2 regions of the Ruegeria sp. CE8 genome follow, and region 2 is predicted to be linked to the other one. Evidence: riboswitches for the same ligand, from Rfam matches in the RefSeq annotation. Region 2 holds a riboswitch; the other holds the start of a gene.
The links. Region 2 has a riboswitch for cobalamin ahead of ACR0AA_RS13750 (aromatic ring-hydroxylating oxygenase subunit alpha). Riboswitches for the same ligand answer to the same signal wherever they lie in the genome.
Positions count from the first base shown of each region.

Region 1: another riboswitch for cobalamin. It lies ahead of ACR0AA_RS00315 (DUF1636 family protein); the one in region 2 lies ahead of ACR0AA_RS13750 (aromatic ring-hydroxylating oxygenase subunit alpha).

Region 1 is NZ_JBQFRP010000001.1:63,576-69,264, reverse strand. It holds gene ACR0AA_RS00335 (protein-L-isoaspartate O-methyltransferase family protein) at 1-408, opposite strand, end outside; tRNA gene ACR0AA_RS00330 (tRNA-Cys) at 636-709, shown strand; gene ACR0AA_RS00325 (NAD(P)-dependent oxidoreductase) at 753-1,709, opposite strand; gene ACR0AA_RS00320 (LysR substrate-binding domain-containing protein) at 1,823-2,707, shown strand; cobalamin riboswitch at 2,780-2,988, shown strand; gene ACR0AA_RS00315 (DUF1636 family protein) at 3,083-3,463, shown strand; gene cobW (cobalamin biosynthesis protein CobW) at 3,460-4,515, shown strand; gene cobN (cobaltochelatase subunit CobN) at 4,519-5,689, shown strand, end outside.
Region 2 is NZ_JBQFRP010000007.1:218,730-224,418, forward strand. It holds gene ACR0AA_RS13740 (trimethylamine methyltransferase family protein) at 1-294, opposite strand, end outside; gene ACR0AA_RS13745 (LysR substrate-binding domain-containing protein) at 604-1,515, shown strand; cobalamin riboswitch at 1,587-1,790, shown strand; gene ACR0AA_RS13750 (aromatic ring-hydroxylating oxygenase subunit alpha) at 1,903-3,126, shown strand; gene ACR0AA_RS13755 (FAD-binding oxidoreductase) at 3,132-4,214, shown strand; gene ACR0AA_RS13760 (metal ABC transporter permease) at 4,270-5,067, opposite strand; gene ACR0AA_RS13765 (ATP-binding cassette domain-containing protein) at 5,067-5,689, opposite strand, start outside.

The DNA of each region.
Region 1 (5,689 bases), on a different contig from region 2:
TTCAAACGGACCAACGTGGACAATCGCGTTGTCGGCGTCGGCTTCCAGCAGAATCGACTGAGATTCGGCAGCCAGGTTTTCATCTTCCTCGACGGCAACGACAAGCTGTGCCATTCGCGCGGCAACAGCGGTCGAGTATCCCATGGCAGGGGCGATATCCAAAACCGCTTCGTCGTTGGAAATATTCAGAATGTCCAACATTTTGGCCAGTGTTCTGGGTTCCAGCATGCAGCGACCCTCACCCAGATCGATCACCCCCTCGACATAAGCCGCTTCGCGCTGCGCATCCGGCACGAAATTCTCGCGCTTTACGGTCAGCATCGCATCTATGATAGGAAATTTGGTAACATCAGAGGGGCGTACCTGCGTATCAACCATCGTCCGGCGCCGGGCTGCGAAATCTGTCATTGGATCGCTCGTTCTGTTCCCTTAGGTGATCGAGTTTTGCCACATCCTTGGAAAACCGGCAACGGCTCCGACACCGAAACTTTCCAATTATCGCAAGATATAACGTCGCAACCCAAGACGAAGTTCACGCCCGACCCCGAAATTTGCGTTTGCCCCTCTGGACGCCCCTGCCGAAAGCTGCTAAAACGCCTGTCACACCACGGCAAGTATTTGATTTTACTTGAAAAGGCGAGTTGGCGGAGTGGTGACGCAGCGGATTGCAAATCCGTGTACACCGGTTCGATTCCGGTACTCGCCTCCACTCTCCTGATTAGATGGGACTTTCCAGTGAAAGGTGACGTGCGTCACACGGCCTCACGTCCCTGCGGCACAACCTCATAGCCCGCCTCTTCCGGCTCATCGTCCAGCATTTCGGGCGGGAAGCCCGGGGCGCGGATGTCCAGACCCGTCGCCTCCTCAAGCCGCTTGATGATATTGGGCGAAAGTTCGCGGTCCCCGTACCTGGCGATTCCGTCTTCGAAGATCCGGATCATCACCGGGTTTATTTCAAGGGGCACTCCCGCACGGTCCGCGACTTCCTGGAACAGGCCGATGTCTTTTTTCACGAGGTCCATGGTGAACGAGATATCACGCGAGCCGTTCAGGATTACCTGGCTTTCTGTTTCGTGTACGAACGATGTGCCCGACGAGATTTTGATTGCCTCATACGTCGTGTTGAGGTCCATGCCTGCTGCCTTGGCGGTCACCAGTGCTTCGGCACAAGTGATCAGGTTTGCGGTTGCCAGATAGTTCGTCAGGACTTTCAGAACAGACGCGGACCCAAGTTCGCCCGTGTGCAGGATGCGCCGCCCCATCGTCGTCAGGAATGGCAATATTTTGTCAAACGTCGCGCGATCACAGCCGGCAAAGATCGAAATATTACCCGTTGCGGCCCTGTGACAGCCACCGGAAACCGGGCAATCGACAGCAGCACCGCCGCGTTCAATCACCATCGCGCCCAGTCGTTTTACCTCGGCCTCGTCCGTCGTGGACATCTCCATCCAGATCTTGCCGGGGCCAACTTCGGGCAACATTTCCCGCATCACGGCGTCAGAGGCTGCAGGGGAAGGAAGGCAGGTGATGACGGCATCACAATCCCGCATCAGTTGCGCCGGACTTTCGGCTGCTTTGGCACCTTTGGCCACGAAGCTCTGCACCAGATCCGGGTTAAGATCATGGACCGAGAGGTCCACGCCGTTGCGTAGCAGCGATCCCGACAGTTTTGCGCCAACGTTTCCCAATCCGATAAAGCCGACTTTCATGTTTCCCTCCCGAAAGTGTGCGTCTGCGATGCTGTTAACCGAGTATCGGCGTTGCAATTTCAAAAGCAAAACGAATAATAATCCGCTTTATGGCAAAAAATTTTTGGTGATAAATGGACCGGCTTCCAAACCCTGCATGGCTGCGCAGCTTTGAATGCGCCGCTCGGCACCTGAATTTCACCACCACGGCACGGGAACTTGGGCTGACCCAGACAGCCGTATCTCTGCACATTCGATCTCTCGAGGCGGAACTTGGTCAAAACCTGTTCACCAGAAATGCACGACGGCTCGAGTTGACCGAGCTGGGGCAATCCTATGCTTTGACGGTTCGGCGGGCCCTGGGTGACATCGCGCTGTCCACCAACAGTTTGTTTGGTCCTGCGTCCCGACAAACACTCACAGTTCGGGCCGCGATTTCCACGGCAACTTATTGGATTGCCGCTGAACTGCCCGCGTTCAACGCGCAATACCCGGACATTCCCGTTCGGCTGGTATCGCACATCTGGAATGACAGCATCGCGCCAAACGATGTGGATGTCGAAATTCGGATGGGCTACGGCGATTGGCCGGGGGTCATCTCCGAAAAGCTGACCGATGAGAATCTGGTGCCGGTTTGCCGAGTTGGAAAGGCTTACCCAAGCTTGCTGGACCTCCGGCAAGGGCCGCTGATTCACATCCTCGGATACGAGGACAACTGGGCACGCTACTTTCACGCTCATGATATGGAGCCACCCAAGCAAACATCCCTTCATTCGGTCGATACATCCGTCGCCGCATTGCAATTGGTGATGGCCGGTGCAGGCTGCGCGACCATTGTGGAAAGATTCGCTAAAAATTCCATTGCTCAGGGCGCGCCGATAGAAATTGCAGGCCCAGCGATTCCGTTTGCGCAATCGCACTATCTGATCACCGCGCCCGGGCGCACGCGCTCATCCGCCGCAGCGGGTGTGTTTTGTGCCTGGCTGCGTGATCGCCTGGCTGCGGATGCCGCTGACTGACACTGGCTTGTCGCTTTTCCGACCTGCGCGTTTTCTGCATCCTGCTCGCGCTTGACAAGCCCCCTGCCCGTGCCGCATGTCCCTTTCGTTGGTGTCCATCTTCGGATGGATGAAAAGGGAATGTGCAGCGGATCTACCGCCAAGCACAGCCGCCCCCGCGACCGTGACCGGAGAGGGTGCCCAAAGCCACTGGCCCAAAAGGCCGGGAAGGCGGGACATCCGACAGGGCCGAAGCCCTGACATCTGCAAGCCGGGAGACCTGCCAGCGCCCGTAGATGAAACCGGACGGGGTGTTCCGGTGTCGGGTCCATGTCGCAACACGTGGCCCGCATGAAACCCCGTCCCCCACGAAGAGGATTTGGGGGGATGAGAGACATGACCGCGACCGCACCGGTCGAGCTGCTGGTCTGTACCACGTGCCGCCGTGGCCTGCCTGTCGAAGACGACGCGCAACGACCCGGCGCATTGCTGCACAAAGCGCTGGAACAGGCCGACTTGCCCGATGGCATCACTCTGAAAGCCGTTGAATGCCTGTCAAACTGCGATGAGGGTTGCTCCATCGTGCTGCGCGGAGGCCCGGACCGTTGGACCTTTGTCTATGAGCACCTCAACGAAACCGATCATGTCGAGACCATTGTTGACGGTGCAACCAAGTATCTCGCCACGGAAGATGGCCTGGTGAAATGGCGTGAACGCCCCGAACACTTCCGCAAAAATTGTGCGGCCCGTATTCCCCCGATTGGAGCCCTGAAATGAGCAATCTCGAAAAACTCCCCGTCACTGTGATCACCGGCTTTCTGGGCTCGGGCAAGACTACGCTGGTCAAGCACCTGATGCAGAACCCGCAGGGCAAGCGGCTGGCCGTTGTCGTCAATGAATTCGGCGATGTGGGTGTCGATGGCGATATCCTGAAATCCTGCGCCATTCCGGATTGCCCGGCGGAAAACATCATGGAATTGGCTAACGGCTGCATCTGCTGCACCGTGGCCGATGACTTCATCCCCACCATCGAGGCGCTGATGGCACTGGAGCCGCGCCCCGATCACATCCTGATCGAAACCTCCGGCCTCGCGCTGCCAAAACCGCTGTTGAAAGCCTTTGACTGGCCCGATATCCGCTCAAAAATCACCGTGGATGGCGTGATTGCTCTGGCAGATGCCGAGGCTGTAGCTGCTGGGCGTTTTGCGCCAAATGTCGAAGCCGTGGACGCCCAGCGCCTGGCCGACGACTCGATCGATCACGAAACGCCCCTGTCCGAGGTGTTCGAGGACCAGATCTCCTGCGCCGACATCATCCTGCTGACCAAGCCCGATCTGGCCGGCCCCGAAGGCGTGGCCAAAGCCAAGGAGATCATCGCAGCCGAGGCTCCGCGTCCATTACCCGTGGTCGAAGTGCCTGAAGGTGCCGTGGACGTCCGCGTCGTACTAGGCCTTGAGGCCGCCGCCGAGGATGACATGGACGCCCGTCCGTCGCATCACGACGGTCATCACGACCACGAGCATGACGATTTCGAAAGCATCATCGTCGAGTTGCCGGAACAGACCGACCCGACCGCGCTGGTCGCCAATATCGAACGTCTTGCGAACGAGCTGAACATCCTGCGCGTCAAAGGCTATGCCGCAGTTCAGGGCAAACCGATGCGTCTGCTGGTTCAGGCTGTAGGTGCCCGTGTACGTCACCAATACGACCGCCCATGGGAACCCGGCGAAGAGCGCCGCTCGCGTCTGGTCGTGATCGCCGAGCATGACGACATCAAAGAGGCCGCAATCCGCGATATTCTCGTGGGTGTAGCCGAGGCCGCCGAGTAAGCCATGCACGTCGTCTTCCGCGAAAGCCACGGGTTAGAAGAAACCGAGACCCCAACCGATCTGGGCCAGAGCCCGGCGGATCTGGTGGTGCTGTCCTTTTCGGACAGCGACCTCGGCGCTTTCGCAGCAGGCTGGCACCGCGGTGGCGGCCCCGAGGGGCAGATGCCCACGATGCGGCTGGCCAACCTGACGGCACTCAAGCACCCGCTGTCCGTCGACACCTATCTCGAGCAGACGCTTAACGGGGCCAAAGGCATTCTGATCCGTCTGATCGGTGGCGTACCCTACTGGTCTTACGGCCTGCAGCAGGTTCTTTCGCTGGCTCAGGCCAAAGGCATCGCCCTCGCCGTTCTGCCAGCCGACGGGCGGGAAGACCCACGGCTTGACGACTATTCGACGCTGCCTGTCTCGACCCTGAGGCGGCTGGCGCATCTTTGCGACACCGGCGGAGAAGTTGCTGCGCAAGCTGCTTTGGCACAAATGGCTCTGGCGGCTGGGCTTTATGCCGGGCCGGTGATGGGCGCAAAAACCCTGCCGGAATGTGGCGCGTGGTGCCCGGATCGTGGCGTCATCCCGGTGGACAAGGCGTTCTCGGGCGACGCGAAGCGCATCCTTGTGAGCTTCTATCGGGCCTACTTGACCTCGGCGGATACCGCGCCAGTCGCAGCCCTGATCCGCAACTTGCGGAACCGTGGTCTGGACGCGGTTGGGCTGTTCGCGCCATCTTTGAAAGCCCCTGCAGCAGCCGACTGGCTGCGCGAACAGATCGTTGACCTGAGCCCATCCGCGATCATCAACGCCACCTCATTCTCGGGCAAGGGCGCGTCTGGAACCTCTCCGCTCGATGTGGCAGGTGTGCCGGTGTTTCAGGTTGCTCTGGCGACCTCGCGCCGCAAAGCATGGGCTGAGGCGGAGCGAGGCCTGTCCCCCGCCGACCTTGCCATGCATGTGGTGCTGCCCGAAGTGGACGGTCGGATTTCGGCCGGGATCGCCTCTTTTAAAGAGCCCGGGAAACGCGATCCGCACTTGGAGTATTCCCGTTTTGCCCACCGGGCTGAGCCTGAACGGATCGAAGCGATTATCGATCGTGTGACTGGTTGGCTGAACCTGAACGAAAAGCCAAAGTCCGACCAAATCCCGGCGTTGGTGCTGTCCACTTATCCAGGCAAGGATT
Region 2 (5,689 bases):
TGTTTTGAGAGCTTCCGTAACAATGCTCTCATCCATGCGGATTGTCTTTGTGTCCCGGTCAACGATAGCTCCGGCGCGCTCGAAAATATCCATAACGTTGTCGCCCATGACGCGGATACCCGCCTCGGACAGGATCCGCATTGAAGTCGCGTGCAACTGGTCCATCTGGTCAGGATTCAGCAACTCGAACGGCGGGTACTCATTGCGGATCTGTTGCCACGGCAACTGATCGACACCCGCTGCGCTGCGGCCAGATTTACCGCGCCGTCCGCCTCCGCGTCTTTCTCGTGCCATGTTTTGTCTGCCCCCGTTTCCGATTCTGGATGTAGCTGAAATGCGCCCAGCTGTGCGGTTCTGCACTTTCTAAACGTACCAACCGCAGAAGCCCTGTTTTGCCACTTAGCGACGCATTCATGTCGAAAAGAGAGCATGAGGATTTCTCACGCCTGGGCGAAAAAATTCCCGGGGCATTGGGTCGGGAATTTTTGCAGCTTAGCCGCCGCAACCTGTCGCATTTGAAACCTGCGAGGTGTCGCGATTGGACAAGATGCCTCACCGCAGCCTTTCCTATGCAGGTCATTAGCCGCTGGGAGAAACCCGATAATGATGAACCTGCCCCACCTTACGTTCCTACGGTCATTCGAGGCTTCTGCGCGACACCTGAGTTTCACCAGTGCCGCCGAAGAGCTGAACTGCACACAATCCGCGGTCAGCAACCATGTGCGTTCGCTCGAGGAGTTCATCCAACGCCCGTTGTTTGTACGCCACCCCCGCTCTCTGTCACTTACAGACGTCGGAGAAGCCTATTTGCCGTCTGTGCGACACGCTCTGCAAGAAATCGACGTCGCAACCCGATCCGTCAGCCAACGCCCGCACACGCGAAAAGTGGTCGTTTCTTGCCCGTTCAGCCTTGCGGAAAGTTGGCTGCCAGACGTGATCCGCGAATTCAACGCGGCTCACCCCGATATTGATCTGACTGTGCACGGGACAGTCTGGACCGACGTCGAAAACAGCGTTTCCGATGTCTCGATCACGATCCATCATGTCGACGAAGCGACCGCAGATATGAAACGGCTGTGGGAGGAAAAATTGACGGTCGTCTGCGCGCCGGGTTTTACAGTGAATGGAAAGCCGCTGCGCGATCCGGAACAGCTACGGCATGCCCGCCTGATCCATATTCTTGGTCGGCCAGCCTATTGGGAACTTGTAGGCAAATACTTCGACCTGACCGACCTGAACCTGAACGAGGGCCAGCGAACAAACGCCTCCAATCTGGCAATGGAATTGGCGGTGCGGTCCCTGGGCTGTGTCGTTTTGCCAAAATCTCTTACCCGTTCTTATGTGGAACGCGGAGTGTTGATCGAACCCTTCAAAATCGATCTGACCAGCCCATGGGCTTATTATTTCACGGCCAAGGACAAGCTTCCAACACCATCCGTCCAACTGTTTCGGAATTGGTTGTCGAAAGCTGCCGCTGACGAAAAGTGGTCCGATCGCGACATATCGAAAGCCTGAAAACCAAGTTTCGAAATGTCTGTTTTGGAAGCGGAATTGTCGCAAGTATTTCAGCGCAAAAACGGGTCGGAAATATCCTGTGCCTGTGAGGTGCCGCTGTTTGATTCTCAGGCAGCGGAGAATTGGGAAGCCGGTGAGATTCCGGCACTGCCCCCGCAACGGTAAAGAAGGTCAGGTACGGCAATCAACCACTGGGACGAGGATCCCGGGAAGGTGCCGATACCGGGCGAAGGCCCCTTCCAAGTCCGGAAACCAGCCTCGCAGATAAGTCAAACCGCGGGTGGCGGTGGGGGCGCATGTTTCGGACGTGATCCTCGCACGGCTCCGGACGGCTCTCCCTTGCCATCTGCCCAAGCAATGCCGCGGGGCGCGGCAGGAGAGCCAGAAGTGAGCATTATTCAAACCCTGTTGGCACGTCGAAACCCTGGTTATGCGCTGGAACAGGCGTTTTACACCGATCCCGAGGTTTTCCAGGCTGACCTCGAATCCATTCACTACCGTGATTGGCTGTTTGCCATTCCCGCCTGCGAACTGGAAAAGCCTGGCAGCTATGTCACCCATAATGTCGGAGCTTACCGCGTCATCATAGTGCGTGGCGCGGACAACCAGATACGGGCTTTTCACAACACCTGCCGCCATCGCGGATCGGTCATCTGCAAGGCCGCAAAGGGACATGCGCCCAAGCTGGTTTGCCCTTACCACCAGTGGACATATGAACTTGACGGATCCTTGCTATGGGCCCGCGACATGGGGCCGGACTTTGACCCAAAGCAACACGGATTGAAGACGGTTCACTGCCGCGAACTGGCCGGCCTCGTTTACATCTGTCTGGCCGATGAAGCGCCAGATTTCGATACATTTGCAGAACTTGCGCGTCCCTATCTGGAACCGCATGACTTGGCCAATGCGAAAGTTGCCTTTGAGAGTTCCATCATTGAAAAAGGTAATTGGAAGCTCGTTTGGGAAAACAACCGCGAATGTTACCACTGTGGTGGCAACCACCCGGCGCTATGTCGAACGTTCCCTGATGATCCGGCCGTGACCGGAATAGAAGGCGGCGAAACCCCAACCCATATGCAAGCGCATTTTGACCGCTGCGAAGCTGCAGGCATGCCCTCTCAGTTCTACCTGCATGGTGACGGGCAATACCGCTTGGCGCGGATGCCGCTGAAAGAAGGCGCGCAAAGCTATACGATGGATGGAAAATCGGCCGTGCGCCGCTGGTTGGGTCGTTCGCCGTTCCCAGATGCTGGTTCGCTCTTGAAGTTCCACTATCCGACCACATGGAACCACTTTTTGGCCGACCACTCTATCGTTTTCCGGGTCACTCCGATCAGTCCCACGGAAACTGAGGTCACCACGAAATGGCTGATCCACAAGGACGCCGTCGAAGGGGTCGATTATGACCTGAAACGCCTGACCGAAGTCTGGACCGCCACCAATGACGAAGACCGTCAGGTGGTCGAGGATAATCAGCAAGGCATCAACAGCCCGGCCTATGTGCCCGGCCCCTATTCGCCTTCGCAGGAATCCGGAGTTCTGCAATTCGTCGATTGGTATTGCAACACTCTGGCTGCCCGACTGGCACCGGACGCCATGGCTGCGGAGTAACGGCAATGAAAGACCTTAGCCCCTCAACACCATTGATCTGGCAAGACAGTGAAACACTGGAATGCGTCTCGGTCGTGCCAGAGATGCCAAATACCGCCAGCTTTACGTTTCGAGCACCCTCCGGTGCGATGTTCGCTTACCAGCCCGGGCAGTTTCTAACGTTGGAAATCCCTGCCCCGGGTCAACCTGGCGGTGTCGTTCATCGTACCTATACGATATCCTCCTCACCCTCTCGTCCCAGATCCATCACGATCACCGCGAAAGCGCAGCCTGACAGTATCGGCACACGCTGGATGTTGGATAACCTTCAACCTGGCATGAGGGTAAAGGCGCTGGGTCCTGCAGGCTTGTTCACCAACGGCGAGAGTAGCGCGCGAAAATACCTCTTCATTTCAGCAGGCTCTGGCATCACCCCAATGATGTCCATGACAACCTGCATGTGGGACGAAGGCCGCAATCTGGACATCGTTTTCATCAACTGCGCCAAACGTCCATCCGAGATCATTTTTCGCCAGCGACTTGAGCAGATGGCCAGCCGAACGCACGGCCTGGATTTGAAGTTCGTAGTGGAAGAGGCCGATCCCTACCGGCCCTGGACAGGCTATCAGGGCCAATTCAATCAGCTGATGCTCGGACTTATGGCCCCGGACTATCTGGATCGCGAGGTCTATTGTTGCGGTCCGGAACCCTTCATGCAAGCCGTGCGGGATGCGCTGACGGGCCTTGGTTTTGACTTGGAGCACTACCATCAGGAAAGCTTCGGTGCGCCCATTGAGACTGAGGCTGATCTGCCCGATCTGGATGACGTCATCCCCGATGAAGAGGCTAGCGCAGAAATTCACTTTGCAAGCTCGGGTGTCACCGCCAAGGTAGCCGAAACCGACACCGTGCTGGCAGCGGCACGTTCTGTTGGCCTCAACATTCCGTCAGGTTGCACCTTCGGCGTCTGCGGTACTTGCAAGGTCAGAAAAACTGCGGGCGAGGTTCACATGGTCCACAATGGCGGGATTTCAGAGGATGACATCGAGGCCGGCTTTATCCTTGCCTGTTGCTCCAACCCAATCGGCAAAGTCGAAGTCGAAGTTTGAAAAACGCGGAAGGCGCACCCCTTACGCCTTCCGTTTTACCCTCTTCGACCGGGTTTCAGACCCTGTACTGGCGCTGCCAGCCAAGCAGGCTGAAACACGCAAACAAGATAGCCGCCACGCAAACGATGGACGGGCCAGCCGGCGTGTCAAAGACATAAGCCGCCCGCAGCCCGGCCACAGCAGAGGTCGCGCCGATTGCAGCGGCGATCAGCGCCATCGTTTCCGGTGACCGCGCCAGGCTGCGCGCAGCCGCTGCCGGGATGATCAACATCGCCGCGATCAGCAACACGCCGACAACTTTGATAGCAACAGCCACAGTGACCGCGAGCGACAAGGTCAAGACCAACTGCTCGCGCTTGGGATCAAAGCCGCTGGCATAGGCCAACTCCTCGTTCAGCGTCGCAGTCAAAAGCTGGGACCAACGCCAAGTGATCAGGGCGACCACCAACGCGGCACCTCCCCAGATTACGATCAGATCTGAGCGGGAGACGGCCAAAATGTCGCCAAACAAGTAGGCCATCAAATCAATACGAACGCCGGACAGAAACGACACCGCCACAAGACCAAAGGCCAAAGCTGAATGCGCCATTACTCCCAGCAACGTGTCCATCGCATACCCACGGCCCGCCAACAAAGTGACAGTTAGAGCCATCAGAAGAGCAACGGCCAGCGCACCGGTGAAGACCGAGATCTGAAAAGTCAGAGAAAGCGCAACACCCAATATCGCAGCGTGCGCTGTTGCATCTCCAAAGTAAGCCATCCGCCGCCACACGACAAAACATCCAAGCGGCGCTGCGGCAAAGGCCACGCCAACACCCGCGAGCGTGGCACGGGTCATAAAATCATCAAGCATTATTCTGCGGCTTCCTGAGAGTTCGTATCGCAAGTGTGGTCGTGATCGTGATCATGGCGATAAAGGGCGAGCGCGCCGCCTGTTCCAGTCCCGAACAGCGCGCGGTACTCTGGGGCCGAGGCCACGACGGCCGGTGAGCCCTCACAACAGACGTGGCCGTTCAGACAAATCACCCGGTCCGAAGCGCTCATAACCACGTGAAGCTCATGGCTGATCATGATGATCGCACAGCCGGTTTCGCGGCGCACGCCTTCGATCTGGCGATAAAACGCGGCCGAACCGGGTTGGTCGAGGCCCTGGGTCGCCTCATCCAAAAGCAGGATTTCAGGCCGGTTGATCAACGCCCGCGCCAGCAACACCCGCTGGAACTGACCGCCGGAGAGCTGCGACATCTGACGTTTCATAAGGTCGGGAACGCCTGCGGTTTTCAGCGCAACTGCACAGTCCTTGCGCGAAACGCGATTTGTCAGGCGCATGAAGCGTTCAACCGTGATGGGCAGGGTCGGATCAATGTGCAGCTTTTGCGGGACGTATCCAATTCTCAGACCAGGCTTGAGTTTGACTTGCCCGGCAGACGGTGCCGCCGCACCGATGATCGCCCGCAGAAGGCTTGTCTTGCCCG